Regions from separate parts of the Streptomyces sp. NPDC021622 genome, predicted to be linked through region 1. Evidence: predicted binding sites of a transcription regulator. Region 1 holds the regulator's gene; each other region holds the start of a gene.
The links. Region 1 encodes HrcA, which represses chaperone genes, less so after heat shock. Its sites were predicted from a motif close to TTNGCACTCNGNNNNNCNGAGTGCNAA; they were not measured.

Region 1 (3,250 bases):
GCGGTCTTCTCGCACCGGATCACCGCCCCGCAGAAACCGGTGCTCAGCTCCTCCACCACGAGGCCCGCGTCCGCGGCGACCTCCGGCACGGGCTTCGGCTTCTTCCACGGCGGGGTGAGGTCGGGGGAGTACTGGCGCATTCGGACGACGATAGGAAGAGGTGGCGCCGCACCGCCTACGACACGCCGAAGCGTGCCGCCAGTGTGGCCCGTTGCGCACGGACAAACTCCGCATTCACCACGGCTCCGTGCCCGGGGACGTACAACGCATCCTCCCCGCCCAGGTCGAGGAGCCGGTCGAGCGCCGCAGGCCACCGCTTCGGGACCGCGTCGGAACCCGCCTGCGGTTCGCCCGACTCCTCCACCAGATCGCCGCAGAAGACGATCTCGGGGGACGATTCCGTGCCGGGCACCAGGACCGCCATGTCGTGGCCCGAGTGGCCGGGGCCCACGTTGGCGAGCAGCACCTGCACCCCGCCGCCCAGGTCGAGCGTCCACTCCCCGCACACCAAGTGATGCGGGTGGACGAGGAGATCGGCCGCCTCGGCTGCGGCGTCCTGCGGGACACCGTGGCGTACCGCAGAGTCCCGCAGCTCGTCGCGGCCCTTGGCGAGGAGCGTGTCCAGGCCCACCGCGCCGTACAGCTCAACGCCCGCGAACGCCGCAGCCCCGAGCACATGGTCGAAGTGCGGGTGGGTCAGGGCGAGATGGGTGACCCGGCGGCCACCGCCCAGGATGGTGCGGGCCTGGGTCCGCAGCTCCGCGCCCTCGCGCAGCGTCGCGCCCGCCTCGATCATGAGGGCCGATTCGCCGCCGACGACGAGCCCAGCCGTGCAGTCCCACACCGGAAGGCGCCGCCGCCCGACATGCGGCGCAAGCCGCTCCCAACCCGCCTCGTCCCATGCCAGCGCCACGTCCATAAGCCGACGCTAGCCCTCGGCGGACCGGTTGGCAGCCGCTGCCAGGACCGCTGTACCGAACCGCGAGGTCCGGCCCTTGCCGGGGCCGTACCCGTCGGCCGTACACTGGGCGCGGTGAGGACTGGCACTCGCCCGAGGGGAGTGCCAGGCAGGGGCTCGGGCAGACAGGTGTCAGGGCGAAACGGTGGACGAATCGGTGGAGGTGTGCGCGGATGCTCAGTGAACGCAGGCTCGAGGTGCTGCGCGCCATCGTCCACGACTACGTGGGGACGGAGGAGCCAGTCGGCTCCAAGGCCCTCACCGAACGGCACAGCCTGGGCGTCTCCCCGGCGACCGTCCGCAACGACATGGCCGCGCTGGAGGAGGAAGGGTTCATCGCCCAGCCCCACACGAGCGCGGGGCGCATCCCCACGGACAAGGGGTACCGCCTCTTCGTCGACAGGCTGGCCGGCGTCAAGCCGATGGCCGCGCCCGAGCGCAGGGCCATCCAGAACTTCCTCGACGGTGCCGTCGACCTCGATGACGTGGTCGCTCGTACGGTGCGTCTGCTCGCGCAGCTGACCCGGCAGGTCGCTGTCGTGCAGTACCCGTCCCTGACCCGGTCGACGGTCCGGCACGTGGAGCTGCTCTCGCTGGCTCCCGCCCGTCTGATGCTCGTACTGATCACGGACACCGGACGGGTCGAGCAGCGCATGATCGACTGCCCCGCCCCGTTCGGCGAGACCTCGCTCGCCGACCTGCGGGCGCGGCTCAACAGCCGGGTCGCGGGCCGCCGCTTCGCGGACGTGCCGCAGCTGGTGCAGGACATGACGGACTCCTTCGACGCGGAGGACCGGGGCACGGTGGCCACGGTGCTCTCGACGCTTCTGGAAACCCTCGTCGAGGAGACCGAGGAGCGGCTGATGATCGGCGGAACGGCCAATCTCACCCGCTTCGGGCATGACTTTCCCCTCACCATCCGGCCGGTTCTCGAAGCCCTTGAGGAGCAGGTCGTGCTCCTCAAGTTGCTTGGGGAGGCTACGGATTCGGGCATGACCGTACGGATCGGTCATGAGAACGCCCATGAGGGACTCAGCTCCACGTCCGTGGTCTCGGTCGGCTACGGTTCGGGCAGCGAGGCAGTAGCCAAACTCGGCGTGGTCGGACCGACCCGCATGGACTATCCGGGAACGATGGGAGCAGTACGCGCAGTGGCACGTTACGTCGGACAGATCCTGGCGGAGTCGTAAGTGGCCACGGACTACTACGCCGTACTCGGCGTGCGCCGCGACGCTTCCCAGGACGAGATCAAGAAGGCCTTCCGGAGGCTGGCGCGTGAGCTTCACCCGGATGTGAATCCGGATCCGAAGACTCAGGAGCGCTTCAAGGAGATCAACGCCGCATACGAGGTGTTGTCGGACCCGCAGAAGAAGCAGGTCTACGACCTCGGCGGCGACCCGCTGTCCCAGGCGGGCGGCGGCGGTGCCGGCGGCTTCGGGCAGGGCGGGTTCGGGAACTTCTCGGACATCATGGACGCGTTCTTCGGTACGGCGTCGCAGCGCGGACCGCGCTCGCGCACACGCCGTGGCCAGGACGCCATGATCCGTCTGGAGATCGACCTCGACGAGGCCGCCTTCGGGACCACCAAGGACATTCAGGTCGACACCGCTGTGGTGTGTACGACCTGCAGCGGGGAGGGTGCCGCTCCCGGTACCTCCGCCCAGACGTGTGACATGTGCCGCGGTCGCGGTGAGGTGTCGCAGGTCACGCGGTCCTTCCTCGGCCAGGTCATGACCTCGCGGCCCTGCCCGCAGTGTCAGGGCTTCGGCACGGTCGTGCCCACGCCGTGCCCCGAGTGCGCCGGTGACGGCCGCATCCGGTCGCGGCGGACGCTCACCGTGAAGATCCCCGCGGGTGTCGACAACGGCACGCGGATCCAGCTCGCGGGCGAGGGCGAGGTCGGCCCCGGTGGCGGTCCCGCCGGTGACCTGTACGTCGAGATCCACGAGCTGCCGCACTCCGTCTTCCAGCGGCGCGGCGACGATCTGCACTGCACGGTGACGATCCCGATGACGGCGGCGGCGCTGGGCACGAAGGTGCCGCTCGAGACGCTTGACGGGCTCGAGGAGATCGACATCCGGCCCGGTACGCAGTCGGGGCAGTCCGTCCCGCTGCACGGGCGCGGCGTAACGCATCTGCGGGGCGGGGGCCGTGGCGATCTGATCGTCCACGTCGAGGTCCTGACGCCGACGAAGCTGGACGCGGAGCAGGAGCGGGTGCTGAGGGAGCTTTCGCAGCTGCGGGGCGAGGAGCGGCCCACCGGCCAGTTCCAGCCTGGGCAGCAGGGGCTGT
Region 2 (3,250 bases), on a different contig from region 1:
GGTGGCGACGGCCAGCTCCCGCGCGGGCTCGGCCTCCCGCACCTCGTCGAGATCGAGCAGGGACCGGCCCTCGGGGGTGAGCAGCGCGGAGAAGGAGGCCAGGGCGTGGTCGAGGTCGTTCACCCGGCCCATTGTGGGCCAGTCGGTGGATGGTGCGCGCGCGGCGGCGGTGTCGGCCCCTCATCAGGGCCGTGAGCTGCAAAGATCCGGCGCCATGCAACTAGTACGACAAAACGATCAATACGGCAGAAGACGGAAGCGACGGAAGGGCCGGACGCGGGTCACCGCGGCTGTCCTCACCGCCGCCGCGATCGCCTCCGGCTGTGCGGTCGGAGGTGAGTCGGACGGTGTGAAGCCCGCCCCCGGCCAGCAGCGCCTCGAGGCCCCGCCGGCCCGCGCTCTCGACTCCTACGCCCACAAGCTCCGCGTCGCCCAGGGCGCCCGCGCCGCCGCCGCGAAACGCTGGGGCCTGGCGAAGACCCCGCTGACCGCTCCCGCGGCCCCCGCCAAGAAGCCGCGGATCACCACCCGCAAGGGCTTCGAGGTCAAGGGCCAGGCGGGCCTGCCGCCGGTCTTCACGACCATCCCCACCAAGAAGAAGGTCGTCTTCCTGACCATCGACGACGGCGCCGAGAAGGACCCGGCGCTGCTGAAGATGATGACCGAGCTGAAGATCCCGTACACCGCGTTCCTCAGCGACTATCTGGTCAAGGAGAACTACGGCTACTTCAAGAAGATGCAGTCCCGCGGCGTCTCCCTGAACAACCACACCCTCAACCACCGCTATATGCCGGGACTTTCGTACGCGGGCCAGCGCCGCGAGATCTGCGGCATGCAGGACATCATCAAGAAGCGGTACGGCAAACGGCCCGAGCTCTTCCGCCCGCCGTACGGCAACTACAACGTGGACACGCTGCGCGCCGCCAAGTCCTGCGGCATCAAGGCGGTGCCGCTGTGGGCGTCGGAGGCCTTCGTCGACCGCATGGAGTGGCGCGAGTGGGACAAGGACCTGCACCCCGGCGACATCATCCTCACGCACTTCAGGGGGCGCGAGCACTGGAAGGGCAGCATGCCCGACATGATCCGCAAGGTCATGAAGACGGTCACGGACAAGGGGTACGCGGTGGCCAGCCTTGAGGACTACCTGTGACCGGGCGGGCGCGGCGATTCCTTGCCGGAGCCCTCGCGGCAGCCGTCCTCGCGCCCGCACTCCTCACGGGCTGCGCCCAGTCGGTGGACCCGATCGAGAGGCTGGGCCGGAAGGCGGCAGAAAAGGTCCCGAAGCGGGAGCCGGAGGCTGACCGCTGTGGGCAGGCGTTCCGCAGGGCGAGTGGGGTCTCCCCTGGTCGAGCGGAGCCGAGAGCTTTGGGAAGGGTGGGCACAGCCCCACCTGCCGGGCCACCGAAAACGCAACGGCACGAGGCAACGGAGACGGAACCCCCCACCACGGAGAAACGTTGCCAAGAGGGGCCCGGGGCATCCCCCGCACCCCCAGAAGGCACCCCCCACCGCTAAGACCCGCGTCAGCAATTGGCACTCCGCTTGACCGAGTGCTAATCCCCGTCCTAGTCTCAGCTCTGGCACTCCCCACTGGAGAGTGCCAATAGCGACGGGCAGGTCCGGCACCCGCGACGACGGATCCACCTGGTCGCCACTTCAGACTGTTAACCCCGTAGATCTCCGAAGGGGGAGACCGGATCGTGACGACCGCCAGCTCCAAGGTTGCCATCAAGCCGCTCGAGGACCGCATTGTGGTCCAGCCGCTCGACGCCGAGCAGACCACGGCCTCGGGCCTGGTCATTCCGGACACCGCGAAGGAGAAGCCCCAGGAGGGTGCTGTCCTCGCCGTGGGCCCGGGCCGCTTCGAGAACGGCGAGCGCCTGCCGCTCGACGTCAAGGTCGGCGACGTCGTGCTGTACAGCAAGTACGGCGGCACCGAGGTGAAGTACAACGGCGACGAGTACCTCGTCCTCTCGGCTCGCGACGTGCTCGCGATCGTCGAGAAGTAATTCACCCGAAGCAGAACATTGCTTTGAGCTGCGCCCCTGGTCACCCCGCTGATTGCCGGGCGGCAAGGGGCGCAGTTCGTTCAATCCCGAGTTTTCGAGAGGGCTGAACCGCTCCCATGGCGAAGATCCTGAAGTTCGACGAGGACGCCCGTCGCGCCCTTGAGCGCGGCGTCAACAAGCTTGCCGACACGGTCAAGGTGACGATCGGCCCCCGCGGCCGCAACGTCGTCATCGACAAGAAGTTCGGCGCCCCGACCATCACCAACGACGGCGTCACCATCGCCCGTGAGGTCGAGGTCGAGGACCCGTACGAGAACCTCGGCGCCCAGCTCGTCAAGGAGGTGGCGACCAAGACCAACGACATCGCGGGTGACGGCACCACCACCGCGACCGTGCTCGCCCAGGCCCTGGTCAAGGAAGGCCTGCGCAACGTCGCCGCGGGCGCATCCCCGGCCGCCCTGAAGAAGGGCATCGACGCCGCCGTCGCGGCCGTCTCCGCGGAGCTCCTCGCCACCGCGCGCCCGATCGACGACAAGGCCGACATCGCGGCCGTCGCCGGTCTGTCCGCCCAGGACCCGCAGGTCGGCGAGCTCATCGCCGAGGCGATGGACAAGGTCGGCAAGGACGGTGTCATCACCGTCGAGGAGTCCAACACCTTCGGCCTGGAGCTGGACTTCACCGAGGGCATGGCCTTCGACAAGGGCTACCTGTCCCCGTACATGGTGTCCGACCAGGAGCGTATGGAGGCCGTCCTCGACGACCCGTACATCCTCATCCACCAGGGCAAGATCTCCTCCATCCAGGACCTCCTGCCGCTGCTCGAGAAGGTCATCCAGGCCAACGCCTCGAAGCCGCTCCTGATCATCGCCGAGGACGTCGAGGGCGAGGCCCTTTCGACCCTGGTCGTGAACAAGATCCGCGGCACCTTCAACGCCGTCGCGGTGAAGGCCCCCGGCTTCGGCGACCGCCGCAAGGCCATGCTCGGTGACCTCGCCACGCTCACCGGCGGCACCGTCATCGCCGAAGAGGTCGGCCTCAAGCTCGACCAGGTCGGCCTGGACGTGCTCGGCACCGCCCGCCGCGTGACCATCACCAAGGACGACACCACCGTCGTCGACGGCGGCGGCAACGCCTCCGAGGTCGAGGGCCGCGTCAACCAGATCAAGGCCGAGATCGAGGCCACGGACTCCGACTGGGACCGCGAGAAGCTCCAGGAGCGCCTCGCGAAGCTGGCCGGCGGC
Region 3 (3,250 bases), on a different contig from region 1:
CTACACCGGCGGTCAGGCCGAGGTTGCCGCCGAGGGGGCGAACCTCTCCGAGGTCATCGCCGACCTGGAGAAGAACCACGCCGGTATCGCCGCCCGCGTCCTGGACGACCAGGGCAAGCTGCGCCGCTTCGTGAATGTGTACGTGAACGACGACGACGTCCGTTTCGAGCAGGGGCTTGAGACGGCCACTCCGGACGGCGCGGGCGTCTCGATCATTCCCGCCGTCGCCGGCGGCTGATCCTTTACGCAAGCACCCTGTGTTATCTCCATTGCCCCCTCCGCGAGAGAAGCGGAGGGGGCAATTCAGTGTGGTTGAGCGCGGTACAGTTGGGAAACGAGCTTCTCCGTTTGTGCCGAGCGCATATACGAAGTCGGTCCGGAGCCGACAAGAAGTAGCCAAAGTGCAGTGCCCATTTGAGCCGTTCACGGCATTTGTCTGGCCCGACTTGCCCTGAAGTCCGGCAAATTCTCCGCATATTTCCGATCGGGCGTGCCCGGAATTCTCGTCCGATTGACCTGTTGCAGACGGCAGTTGGACAGATACATTCAGCCGCGGTCGACGCGTTCCGGCGCACACCTCCACATCCCATTGGGGGGGTGAGGTCTGACCCGGGTCCGCGAAGTGCGGGCCCGTGCAAGGGCCAGTAATAGGGGAGTTAGGCATGGCTCAGGGCACCGTCAAGTGGTTCAACGCGGAGAAGGGGTACGGCTTCATCGCGGTCGACGGTGGTGCGGATGTTTTCGTCCACTACAGCGCGATCCAGATGGACGGCTACCGCACCCTTGAAGAAGGTCAGCGAGTCGAGTTCGAGATCTCGCAGGGCCAGAAGGGTCCGCAGGCGGACATGGTCAAGCTCGCCGTCTGATCTCGGCGCGATCGGCCACCGACGCACTCACGGCGAGGGGCCCGTATCCCGACAGGGGTACGGGCCCCTCGTACGTCTGGGATCGGTGAGAGGCGCTTGCACTCGTAGGGGGCGAGTGCTAATCATTGGCTTAGCACTCTCCCAGTGAGAGTGACAGAACTTGGATCGGGTCAGCGAGGTCCGCAGGCCGGGTGGGGCAAGGAACCACACGGCGCGCAGGCCGTCCGTCGCGGGCGCGGGCACGGTCCGTTTGCATTTCCACCCCGTCCGGGAGGACCACTTCACATGGCCAAGATCATCGCGTTCGACGAGGAGGCACGGCGCGGCCTCGAGCGCGGCATGAACCAGCTCGCCGACGCCGTCAAGGTGACCCTGGGCCCCAAGGGTCGCAACGTCGTCCTCGAGAAGAAGTGGGGCGCCCCCACGATCACCAACGATGGTGTCTCCATCGCCAAGGAGATCGAGCTCGAGGACCCGTACGAGAAGATCGGCGCCGAGCTGGTCAAGGAGGTCGCGAAGAAGACGGACGACGTCGCCGGTGACGGCACGACGACCGCGACCGTCCTGGCCCAGGCCCTGGTGCGCGAGGGTCTGCGCAACGTGGCCGCCGGTGCCAACCCGATGGCCCTCAAGCGCGGCATCGAGAAGGCCGTCGAGGCCGTCTCGGGCGCCCTGCTCGAGCAGGCGAAGGATGTCGAGACCAAGGAGCAGATCGCTTCGACGGCCTCCATCTCCGCCGCCGACACCCAGATCGGCGAGCTCATCGCCGAGGCGATGGACAAGGTCGGCAAGGAAGGCGTCATCACCGTCGAGGAGTCGCAGACCTTCGGGCTCGAGCTTGAGCTCACCGAGGGCATGCGCTTCGACAAGGGCTACATCTCGGCGTACTTCGCGACCGACATGGAGCGCATGGAGGCGGCCCTGGATGACCCGTACATCCTGATCGTCAACTCCAAGATCTCCAACGTGAAGGACCTGCTCCCGCTCCTGGAGAAGGTCATGCAGTCGGGCAAGCCGCTGCTGATCATCGCCGAGGACGTCGAGGGCGAGGCCCTGTCCACGCTGGTCGTCAACAAGATCCGTGGCACCTTCAAGTCCGTCGCCGTCAAGGCCCCGGGCTTCGGTGACCGCCGCAAGGCCATGCTCGGCGACATCGCCATCCTCACCGGTGGCACCGTCATCTCCGAGGAGGTCGGCCTCAAGCTGGAGAACGCCGGTCTGGACCTGCTCGGCCGCGCCCGCAAGGTCGTCATCACCAAGGACGAGACGACCATCGTCGACGGTGCCGGTGACAGCGACCAGGTCCAGGGCCGCGTCAACCAGATCCGCGCCGAGATCGAGAACTCGGACAGCGACTACGACCGCGAGAAGCTGCAGGAGCGCCTGGCGAAGCTCGCCGGCGGTGTTGCGGTCATCAAGGCCGGTGCCGCGACCGAGGTCGAGCTCAAGGAGCGCAAGCACCGCATCGAGGACGCCGTTCGCAACGCGAAGGCCGCCGTCGAAGAGGGCATCGTCGCCGGTGGTGGCGTGGCCCTCATCCAGGCCGCCGCCGTCTTCGAGAAGCTTGAGCTCGAGGGTGACGAGGCCACCGGTGCCGCCGCTGTGAAGCTGGCCCTCGAGGCCCCGCTGAAGCAGATCGCGGTCAACGCCGGCCTCGAGGGTGGTGTCGTCGTCGAGAAGGTGCGCAACCTGACCGTCGGCCACGGCCTGAACGCCGCGACCGGTGAGTACGTCGACATGATCGCCGAGGGCATCCTCGACCCGGCGAAGGTGACGCGCTCTGCCCTGCAGAACGCCGCCTCCATCGCCGCGCTGTTCCTCACCACCGAGGCCGTCATCGCCGACAAGCCGGAGAAGGCCGCTCCGGCCGCTCCGGGCGGCATGCCGGGCGGTGACATGGACTTCTGAGCCTCTTCGGCTCGGTAGGCCAGTCTTCACGTACCGAGGGCGGCACCCCTTCTCACGAAGGGGTGCCGCCCTCGGGCGTTTTCTGTACGGCCTTCTGTACGACACGACCTTCTATACGAGCAGCGTCCTGACCGCGACGGCGAGCAGGGCGACGTCCAGGGCGATCGCCACGATCAGGGAGAGCGCCGTGAGAACGGCGAGACGGGACGGGGACACTACGGCTCCTCGGTGAGTGTGTCCGGCAGGGACGTGAGGACTGTCCCGAAGTCCGTGTGCAACGGGGTGCGCCTGGAGGAAAATGAACGCCGTTGAACAGGGACACCGTTGAACGGGGAAGCGGAGGGCGGCCGGTGGCCGGCGATGCGGGCGGCGACGCCGCGGCCGCGCTCGCTCAGCTGCGCAACGAGCTGAGGCAGCGGCGCGACAGCGCGGGGCAGACCATCGACGGGCTCATCGGGCGCGCGGCGGCCCACCGT

Region 2: the regulator HrcA is predicted to act here: its motif matches at 1,531-1,557, upstream of groES (co-chaperone GroES).
Region 3: the regulator HrcA is predicted to act here: its motif matches at 997-1,023, upstream of groL (chaperonin GroEL).

Annotation. Positions count from the first base shown of each region.
Region 1 is NZ_JBFACK010000003.1:34,513-37,762, reverse strand. Features, by position in the region: gene AB0G47_RS07670 (DUF3097 domain-containing protein) at 1-140, opposite strand, end outside; gene AB0G47_RS07665 (MBL fold metallo-hydrolase) at 176-919, opposite strand; gene hrcA (heat-inducible transcriptional repressor HrcA) at 1,132-2,148, shown strand; gene dnaJ (molecular chaperone DnaJ) at 2,149-3,250, shown strand, end outside.
Region 2 is NZ_JBFACK010000006.1:258,134-261,383, forward strand. Features, by position in the region: gene AB0G47_RS14540 (methyltransferase domain-containing protein) at 1-123, opposite strand, end outside; gene AB0G47_RS14545 (polysaccharide deacetylase family protein) at 215-1,150, shown strand; gene groES (co-chaperone GroES) at 1,701-2,009, shown strand; gene groL (chaperonin GroEL) at 2,126-3,250, shown strand, end outside.
Region 3 is NZ_JBFACK010000017.1:147,868-151,117, forward strand. Features, by position in the region: gene AB0G47_RS30415 (MoaD/ThiS family protein) at 1-238, shown strand, start outside; gene AB0G47_RS30420 (cold-shock protein) at 663-866, shown strand; gene groL (chaperonin GroEL) at 1,152-2,774, shown strand; gene AB0G47_RS30430 (helix-turn-helix domain-containing protein) at 3,125-3,250, shown strand, end outside.